Linked DNA regions of Tunicatimonas pelagia. The protein of the gene in region 2 interacts with the protein of the main gene of each other region in a pairwise test. Links are inferred from orthologs where the notes say so. Each region holds a gene or a part of one and is shown on either strand. Other genes may lie near its edges. The genes, in order: P0M28_RS05885, ftsZ and rlmN.

What was found.
Region 1: the proteins of ftsZ (region 2) and P0M28_RS05885 interact in binary tests that used the Escherichia coli proteins (3 or more experiments, as listed by UniProt). The link is inferred for Tunicatimonas pelagia from one-to-one orthologs.
Region 3: the proteins of ftsZ (region 2) and rlmN interact in binary tests that used the Escherichia coli proteins (3 or more experiments, as listed by UniProt). The link is inferred for Tunicatimonas pelagia from one-to-one orthologs.

Annotation. Positions count from the first base shown.
Region 1 is NZ_CP120683.1:1,414,430-1,417,434, forward strand. The notes cover bases 140-2,981. They hold P0M28_RS05885 (rod shape-determining protein), read right to left. Parts: upstream 2,153-2,981; coding sequence 1,127-2,152; downstream 140-1,126. Other genes in these bases: P0M28_RS05875 (Rod shape-determining protein MreD), read right to left, coding at 140-220; mreC (rod shape-determining protein MreC), read right to left, coding at 217-1,125; P0M28_RS05890 (DUF4296 domain-containing protein), read right to left, coding at 2,503-2,880. In the rest of the region: more of P0M28_RS05875, read right to left, coding at 1-139; P0M28_RS05895 (YicC/YloC family endoribonuclease), read right to left, coding at 3,002-3,005. UniProt on the Escherichia coli protein: Forms membrane-associated dynamic filaments that are essential for cell shape determination. Acts by regulating cell wall synthesis and cell elongation, and thus cell shape.
Region 2 is NZ_CP120683.1:4,717,240-4,720,207, reverse strand. What follows is about bases 68-2,872. They hold ftsZ (cell division protein FtsZ), read right to left. Parts: upstream 2,286-2,872; coding sequence 849-2,285; downstream 68-848. Other genes in these bases: ftsA (cell division protein FtsA), read right to left, coding at 2,329-2,872; P0M28_RS20250 (MBL fold metallo-hydrolase), read left to right, coding at 68-730. In the rest of the region: more of P0M28_RS20250, read left to right, coding at 1-67; more of ftsA, read right to left, coding at 2,873-2,968. UniProt on the Escherichia coli protein: Essential cell division protein that forms a contractile ring structure (Z ring) at the future cell division site. The regulation of the ring assembly controls the timing and the location of cell division.
Region 3 is NZ_CP120683.1:5,331,667-5,334,760, forward strand. The notes cover bases 11-2,941. They hold rlmN (dual-specificity RNA methyltransferase RlmN), read right to left. Parts: upstream 2,037-2,941; coding sequence 984-2,036; downstream 11-983. Other genes in these bases: P0M28_RS22775 (HAD family hydrolase), read right to left, coding at 11-657; P0M28_RS22785 (hypothetical protein), read left to right, coding at 2,307-2,732; P0M28_RS22790 (hypothetical protein), read left to right, coding at 2,807-2,941. Outside these bases: more of P0M28_RS22775, read right to left, coding at 1-10; more of P0M28_RS22790, read left to right, coding at 2,942-3,094.

The DNA.
Region 1 (3,005 bases), 3.3 Mb from region 2 along the record:
TTCCAAAGGTATTATAGAAAACATCTACTAGCAGACCCGTAACAAATGCTAGTAACATCGCTGTTATAGCACTTAGCTCAATCGGTAGCAAAAGCAGAAAAGCAAAATATACGTAGCAGAAAGCTACGTCAAACAGTACTAGCTTTCTCACTATCAGTACCTGAATAATAAAGAAAACAATAAAGTTAAGTGCTTGCGGTAGCAGATGCCGACTATTCATTCCCCCACAATAGTTTGGTGCAACAACGAATCCTTCTCCTGCTTTAGTTTATTTTTTACCACGTATACATACGATAGTTGGTAAAAATCATTCGATAAGTCTACATCTATACTATAAAAGGCAGCGTCTTCTTCGGGACGCACTTCTTTCACTGTTCCAATCAGAATTTCGGGAGGATAAATTCCACTGTAACCCGAAGTAACTACAGTATCTCCGGTGATAACATTAATATGGATAGGAATGTATCTTAAACTGGCTGTTGTAGGATCAGAGCCACTCCATTCTATGGAGCCTAACGTGCTGGAGCGTTTCACCAGCGCAGACACATTCATATTGGTATGTAAAATCGATGTTATTAGTGCGTAATGCTCCGATACATCTTTTACCTTCCCAACTACGCCGTTGGGACTAATCACGCCCATATTGGGTTCAATACCATCAGCTCGCCCTTTGTTGATAGTCACGTGATTTTTAAAGTTTTTAACCGTGTTGTCTACCACCTTCGACGGAATAAAAGCGTACTGCTGAAAGCGTAAGCTATCGGCTCGGCTGCGTACACGAGGTAGCACAAATAGAGAATCTTGCGATAGGGCTTGTAGTGCTAATGAATCTTCTATAATTGGGTTGAATACATCTTGCAGCGACTCGTTAGGTTGTCCGGAAAGAGCCGCCCGAAGCTGAGCGTTTTCCTGGGCTAGTTGATCGTTTGCCTCCTGAAGGTTGAAATATTCTGAAGCGGTATTAGAGAAATCCATTACAGAAGCCACCATCTTATTAGACGAATTGATGACTGCTGCTTGGTGATATGCGTTATTATTGACAATAAAAAACCCACTTAGTCCCTCCAGGACTACGAACAGGAGTGTGGTACGATATTTTAATAGAAATGAGAGTAGATTATACATCTTACGTCATCAACACTGACTTAAACAAGTCAAACTTTTTCAATGCTACTCCAGTCCCCCGAACGACGGCTCGTAGCGGATCATCAGCCACGTGTACCGGTAATTTAGTCTTCAGGGCTAACCGCTTATCCAACCCCCGTAGTAAAGCTCCTCCTCCGGTCAGATGAATTCCATTATCATAAATATCCGCCGAGAGTTCGGGGGGCGAAATTTCTAATGCCTTTAGCACTGCTTCCTCTATTTTAGAAATAGATTTATCCAGCGCATAAGCAATCTCCGAATAAGAAACCTTAATTACCTTCGGAATACCGGTCATCAAATCGCGTCCGCGAATTTCGTAATCGTCTGGTTCTTCGTCTAGCTCGGTTAGAGCCGAACCTACTTCCAGTTTCACTTTTTCCGCCGAGCGCTCACCAATTAGCAAATTATGCTGCCGACGCATGTAATCCAGAATATCTTTGTTGAAAGTATCGCCCGCTACGCGAATAGATTGGTCGCATACAATCCCCGAAAGAGCAATTACCGCAATTTCGGTTGTCCCCCCACCAATATCCACCACCATTGAACCCACCGGTTGGTCAATGTCAATTCCAATTCCGATAGCAGCCGCAATAGGTTCATGTACCATGTATACCTCCTTAGCTCCGGCGTGTTCCGCTGAGTCGCGAACCGCTCGTTTTTCCACTTCAGTAATACCCGAAGGAATACAGATAATCATGCGGTGGGATGAAGGAAGATAACGGTTTCCAGTATCAATCATCTTGATCATACCCCGAATCATATGCTCCGCCGCGTGGAAGTCGGCAATTACCCCATCTTTTAGGGGGCGAATAGTTTTTATATTTTCGTGTGTCTTCTCGTGCATCTGCATCGCTTGCCGGCCAATAGCTAATACTTTATTGGAAGTGCGGTCAATGGCGATGATGGATGGCTCGTCTACGACAATTTTTTCTTTATTTATAATCAGCGTATTAGCCGTTCCTAAGTCAATGGCTATATCGCTGGAAAAGAAGTCGAACAATCCCATAAGTTGATTACTAATGTGGTTTGAGTGGTATTTTTATTCTTTTTAAGTTATACAAATTTCGTGTAAGACCCACCCATTTCAAATCGTTATTTCGTTAGCCTATGCAATAGGTAAGGAAATTAGAGTTTCTTTACGAAACTGTCGGCCTTATTATCTCTTTCTCAACAATCTGCGTAATTCGCGCAAAATTAGATCGAAATTTTAACTATTAATAGGATAGCTACCTGATTTCTTTCTTCGCCCGGTTTGTTTTCAGCTCTATAGAAATCTCACAAAGCAGTATGAGCAAGAAAAAGTTAGCTTTCTCAGTGGTAACTTACTTCTGACCGACTGAAGGGAGTGAAATTACCCTAACGGTTGGCAATACCTAAATCTTTTGCTTTCTCAGCACTGTTCATAACACTTAAACTATCTACTACAGCCGAATAGATTTGCTCCATCTCGGCCATATGATCCAGGTAATATTCGTAGCTGCGAAAGTAAATGGAATCAGTCACATTGTGATCTTTGAAGACTGAGTATTCGTAATTGCGGTAAATAATTTCTATAGAATCAGCATTTCGAGAACCAGTGTAGCTCATCTTGGCTTCGGCCAAGTGAAGATCAATAAGAATGGAGGCCATGGTTGATTTATCTAGCAAATCAACCGGAGATTCCATTGATTGTTCAGAACTTGCACAAGCTCCCAACAACAAATAGAGAGAAAGAAAAATGTATGAATAACGCATTATTAGAGATCAACAGATCATTGGTATACTTATTACCGAAACGAGCCACTAAAAGTTCTCATTGTCATGATCTGATTTTTTAGCTAGTTGCCACAATCTAAGCAGCTGTTAACAGCTATTGCTAA
Region 2 (2,968 bases):
GGGCAACGTTCCCGCTCCGCATCCGTGGCTGGGTGGCAGTCGGTTTAATGAGCAATTGCCTATCAGCATCGAGCAACTTCCCCCGATTGATGCGGTGCTCATCTCCCACGATCACTACGACCATCTGGACTATGGTTCGGTAAAGATGCTAAAAGAGAAGGTAAAAGATTTCTACGTTCCGTTAGGAGTGGGTGCTCATTTACGCCGCTGGGGCGTAGCTGAAGACGCTATTCACGAACTTAACTGGTGGGATGAAATTCAGCATGAAAATCTAAAGATAGTATTTACTCCCTCGCGTCACTTCTCTGGTCGCGGGATCACCGATCGTAACACTACCCTTTGGGGATCATGGATTATTCAGGGTAAAAATGACAATCTATATTTTAGTGGCGATGGCGGCTACGGCCCCCACTTTAGGGAGGTTGGTGAACGCTACGGCCCGTTTGATTTAGCTATGATGGAGTGTGGACAGTACGATGAACGCTGGGCGCAAATTCATATGATGCCCGAAGAATCGGCTCAAGCAGCGGTAGATGTGCAAGCCAAACGACTGATGCCTATCCACTGGGGAGCGTTCCGGCTCGCCCTGCACGCTTGGACTGATCCGGTAGAGCGGATAACAGTAAAGGCTCAGCAGTTACAAATACCCGTTACCACTCCCCAGATCGGCGAAACTTTTATAGTCAACTCACCTGACCTGCCATCTACTAGTTGGTGGAATCGTAATTAAAAAAGTTCTTGATGCCGATCCTGACGCTCAATCGCACGGCGACCGTCATCTGGTCTTGCTTCTTTAAGCTTTCGGCCAATAATTCTTCTATTCACGATTCGTTCCGTTCTTCATACTATTAGTCTACGTTATCGTGCAGGAAGCGGTTGTTGCTGACGATATTGTTGTCATCATCCAGCGAGTAGCGCGATATATTACGATCTTGGTGAGAAGGGACACTGTACAAGTGCACATTACGGCGCATGTAAGCCGGTTCGTTAAAATCTTCCTTCTTAAAATGATCTTGTTCGCTATCGGGCGCGCTAATGCTTTTTCGCCCCTGCAACTTCAGCTTTCGCTTATAGGCTTCCTCCATCAGCAGTCGCTTCTGCGAACTCATTTCGTGCATCAATTCTTCTTCTTCCTCCGGTTCATCTTGAATAGACTCGTAGGTAGGCTGAGGGTCATCCGCTATAAAGTTTTGCACCGGAGGCTCAAACCGATGCTCGGGAGCCGGTTCATTTGTATTGTTGCTCTCAGGTACCTTCTTATTAGTTTCCAGATCAATAATCTGCTTACTATCCTCCTCTGGCTCGCTTGAATCTTCTTGATCAAACCCAGTGGCAATCACAGTCACCATTACGCTTTCGCCTAATGTTTCATCAACCCCATGGCCAAAAATCATCTCCATCTCCTCACTGGCCTGATCCTGAATATACGAAGTAATAATGGTCAGCTCGTCCATCTGAATTTCCTTCTCCGTACCCGATTTAATCGATAGCAGAATGCGCTGCGCTCCGGTAATATTCACATTATCGAGCAAGGGAGAAGACAAGGCCATTTCGGCGGCTCGTTTGGCCCGATGGTCTCCATCTACTTTGGCTGAACCCATCACCGCTGCGCCGGAATTTGCCATTACGGTCTTTACATCTTCAAAATCTACGTTAATGTCACCCGGTAAGGTGATAATTTCCGCAATGCTTTTGGCTGCCGTCGTCAGCACATTATCGGCTTGGGCAAAAGCGTTAGACAGCGATAAGTTACTGTAGGTCTCCCGCAGTTTATCGTTTAAAATAACCAGCACGGTATCACAGCTTTCCCGCAGTTCAGCAATCCCTTCGTTCGCCAGTCGCATTTTCTTACGCCCCTCGAAGCTAAACGGAGAGGTAACAATGCCCACCGTTAAAATACCTAACTCCCGAGCCACTCGGGCAATTTCGGGAGCCGCTCCGGTTCCGGTTCCACCGCCCATTCCGGCCGTGATGAATAGCATCTTGGTATTATCGCTTAGTAAATCGCGAATATCTTCTTTGCTTTCAATAGCAGCTTCTTTGCCTTTTTCGGGATTCGCTCCCGCTCCCAGTCCTTCGGTGAGTCCTATGCCTATCTGAAGCTTGTTAGGAACCGGGCTGGTTTGTAAGGCCTGCACATCGGTATTGCAGACAATAAACTCTACATCCCGAATACCTTGGTTAAACATGTGGTTTACAGCATTACTACCTCCGCCTCCGACACCAATCACTTTGATGATAGACGGGTTCTGAGGCTGTAGATCGAAACTATATGTCTTATTCATAACGGTGGAGATTTGGGTAGTTTAGGGTTATACCAAAACTACATTAATATTCTTTCTCATTAAAGTCATCAATCAATATTTTCTTGGTCTTTTCCAATATACCTCTGAAAGAAAAACCAGTTTGTCGTTCTTTTCGCACAACTTGGTTGGTTTGCCTGCTTTTGTGACGAAGGTATTCAGAGTTGCGTTCGTCAATCGCTTTAAAGCCCGCTAGCACCAAGCCAACCCCAGTTGCGTACATGGGCGATTTAATTATTTCTGGCTTACCTTTACCTAGATATTCGTTGGGATGACCAATTCGGCCATCAGTGGCGCACATAAGCTCGCAAAGCTGCTTGATGTGGCGCAGTTGCGAACCTCCGCCGGTAACAACAATGCCTCCTGCCAGGCGATCTTCGTAACCCGACGAAATAATCTCAGCATGAACTAACTCAAAGACTTCCTGCACTCGAGCCTCAATAATGTAAGCCAGGTTCTTCACCGAGATTTCTCGAGGTGGACGGTCGCGCAATCCGCGAATAGAAACAATTTCGTTAATGTTAGCTTCCTCGGCAATGGCCCGGCCAAACTTCACTTTAAGTAGTTCGGCTTGCTCGTGCAGCACGGAGCAGCCTTGCTTAATATCAGACGTAATAATATTCCCACCAAATGGAATAACGGCTGTGTGGCGAATAATACCATCG
Region 3 (3,094 bases), 610 kb from region 2 along the record:
CGCTTTGCGTTGTAACTGATCAAAATCCAGCGAAGAAAGCTGCGCCTCCGCTCCTTCAAAGTCGTGCGCTTGGGTATTGGCTCCGCCGAAGGCATAGCTGGAAATACCTGCTGCCTGGGCAGCCGACAGGCCATCCTGGTTGTCTTCAATTGCTTTAGCCTCACTGGCCTCAACTCCTAATTTTTCTAAAGCTAACTGGTAAGCATCGGCGGCTGGCTTTTTGGCTTCAACCTGACTGCTATCAATGATTACATCAAAAGTATCAGCCGAAATTTCGGTTGAAAGGGCGCCCAATAAATTATCTATATTTTCGCGGCTAGTCGTGGTTACCAAGCCTAGTTTTATGCCTTCTTCCTTTGCTTTCCGAATGGTATCGGCAACTCCCGACCGGGGTTGAATGGACTTTTCCTGGAGCAAATCCTGAAAAATTCTTGACTTAGTAGCGTGAACCGCTTCAGCATCTACCGTTTCACCTTTACTTTCGGCAAAGCTCGCAATTCGCTGTTTGCCTCCGCTATCTTTAAGCAATTCTTGGTACTGTTCACGGGGCCAGTTCCAGTCTAAGTTATGCTCGTTAAACGCCTGGTTAAAGGCTTCACGTTGTAGTTCTGAGGTTTCGGCCAAGGTGCCGATAGATCCAAAAAGTAATGCTTTCATAGTTGTAGTTTTGTGTACCGGATAAACTATGACATCAGGTGGATGTTTGTGCTACTTACCGGTTTTTAGCAATTATAGTGATGTATACTTACTCACGCTCTACCAGTGATCCGGTCACTAGGTATTTATTAATGCCAGCACTTGCTTTCTATACGCTTTTTTAGGTGGGGTGAGCCAAATAGTATGCTTTTATAGCTCATATTTATGCATTATATTGAGCTATAAATTAAAATATTTGGCGCATAGCATTGGCCGAGTTTCAATTACAGATGCCTATTATACAAGCAGAGGACTTGCAAGCTTAACGGAGCTTTTGGTGGTTATTTTCACTTCTGCTTAATCGCCAATTGACCACAGGCGGCATCAATATCTTTGCCTCGGCTACGACGTACGTTCACGGTTACCCCTCTATTTTCTAAGTAGCGGGCAAATTGATCGAGGCGGTCTTCTTCGGTATTCTTAAAATCAGCTTCCGCGATGGGATTGTACTCAATCAGGTTTACTTTGCTCGGTACGTACTTGGTAAATTGCCATAGTTCTTTGGCATCTTCCAGCGTATCGTTAAAGTCGTAAAACACAATGTACTCAAAGGTGATGCGGGTGCGGGTTTTCTGGTAGAAATACTGCAAAGCTTCGCGTAGCACTTCCAGGTTGTTACTTTCATTGATCGCCATAATCCGGTTGCGCTTTTCATCGTTAGCGGCGTGTAGTGAGAGGGCCAGATTAAATTTCACCTGATCGTCGCCCAGCTTTTTAATCATCTTGGCAATACCGGCGGTGGAAACCGTAATTCGTTTGGGCGACATATTTAGCCCTTTAGGTGAAGTGATGTGTTCAATAGATTGTAGCACATTGGCGTAGTTGAGCAGTGGTTCACCCATACCCATGTACACAATATTGGAAAGCGGGACCTGGTAGTTTTCCTCGGCTTGTTGGTTAATAAGAACAACCTGATCGTAGATTTCGGCCGCATCCAGATTGCGTTTACGATCCATGTAGCCGGTAGCGCAGAACTTACAGGCCAGCGAACAACCTACCTGTGAGGATACGCAGGCCGTCATGCGTGAGTCCGTAGGAATCAATACGCCTTCTACCAAGTGGCGGTCGTGCAGCCGAAACATAGATTTTATGGTCTGGTCGCTACTAACTTGCTGTTCGTCTACCTGCAACGCATTGATCGTAAAGTTGTCTTCCAGTAACTCCCGCGTAGCTTTGGAGAGGTTGGTCATCTCAGCAAAGCTGGTGGCTGACTTCTTCCACAGCCACTCTTCCACCTGCTTCACCCGAAACGGCTTTTCCCCGGCTTCAATCAGAAACTCCTGAAGCTTTTCTGGTTTTATTTTACGAATGTCTTTTTTAGTAGCTACTACTGGTTCCATGCGATAAAAATACGTTTACACCTAAGCAACGATAAATGGGAATAGTAAAGTTTTCGTCTTACCGTAGTTTTTCTATTTGGCAAGAAGGGCTCTATTACTAATGGGGTGAATTATCTAATATCTGGAGAGAGAATATAATGTTAAGTTTTTGTTAAGTGGTTTTGATATTATAGCCTTTTTTATACCTTACAAATGAGAATTTATTTTTTACAATCTTATCGCTTCCGTAATACTTTTTATATCTTTTTTAAACCCTCTAAATTTCAAAAAATGACTTTTTTAAGGAAGAATTTACTCTTAGCCTTAGTGTTAGCCCTAATTACGTACGCTTGTACTAATCAGCATGACCAAGAAGCATCTTGGGAGGATTTAGATTATGAGTATAATCAACTGGAAAAATATAGATGGGAAATGCCACATTCTGCCCAAGAGTTTCGCGAAACATTTAAACTTTCGCGCGATGAATTTGCTGAGTTTATTGATTATGCGAAAGAAGGTAATTTGGCCTACATGGATAAGTTCTATGCCGAGCAAGTGTTGAAAAGAAATGTAGAAGTAAGTGCCGAAGAGTATCAAGAGTTTGAAAGGTTTTACAATGAAACTAATTGGGAAGAAGAACTCAAGCACGGAACGGGAAGTATTGATTTTGATAGTGAAAAAAAAAATCAACGTGGAACCCTGACGATAGAACCTTAGTTCCAGCCCACGCACGCTGCTGCCGTACCTCTTGCGGTACACGTCCCGAAGATGATGAAGACTCTCGCTCTATTATGCCTATTGGTATGGGAGTATTTACAAGCTGTCAAGGTGGTGGTAGCGGGAGCGGAAATACCGGTTCAGATGATGTAACAATAATTAGGGTCAGTTTCGCTAGTAAAGGTTATACTACAATTCATTTTACGGTTACTTACAATTATACGACCCATCAAACGAAGGTAACTTCTTACAGTACTGGTGAAACTAGAACAGGAGGAGTATGGCATCAGCAAGAACATTACGGACAGGCAGATGGAGTAATTGGTATAGCTCAAGTTGAAGGATATTGGGAGACTTTTTAC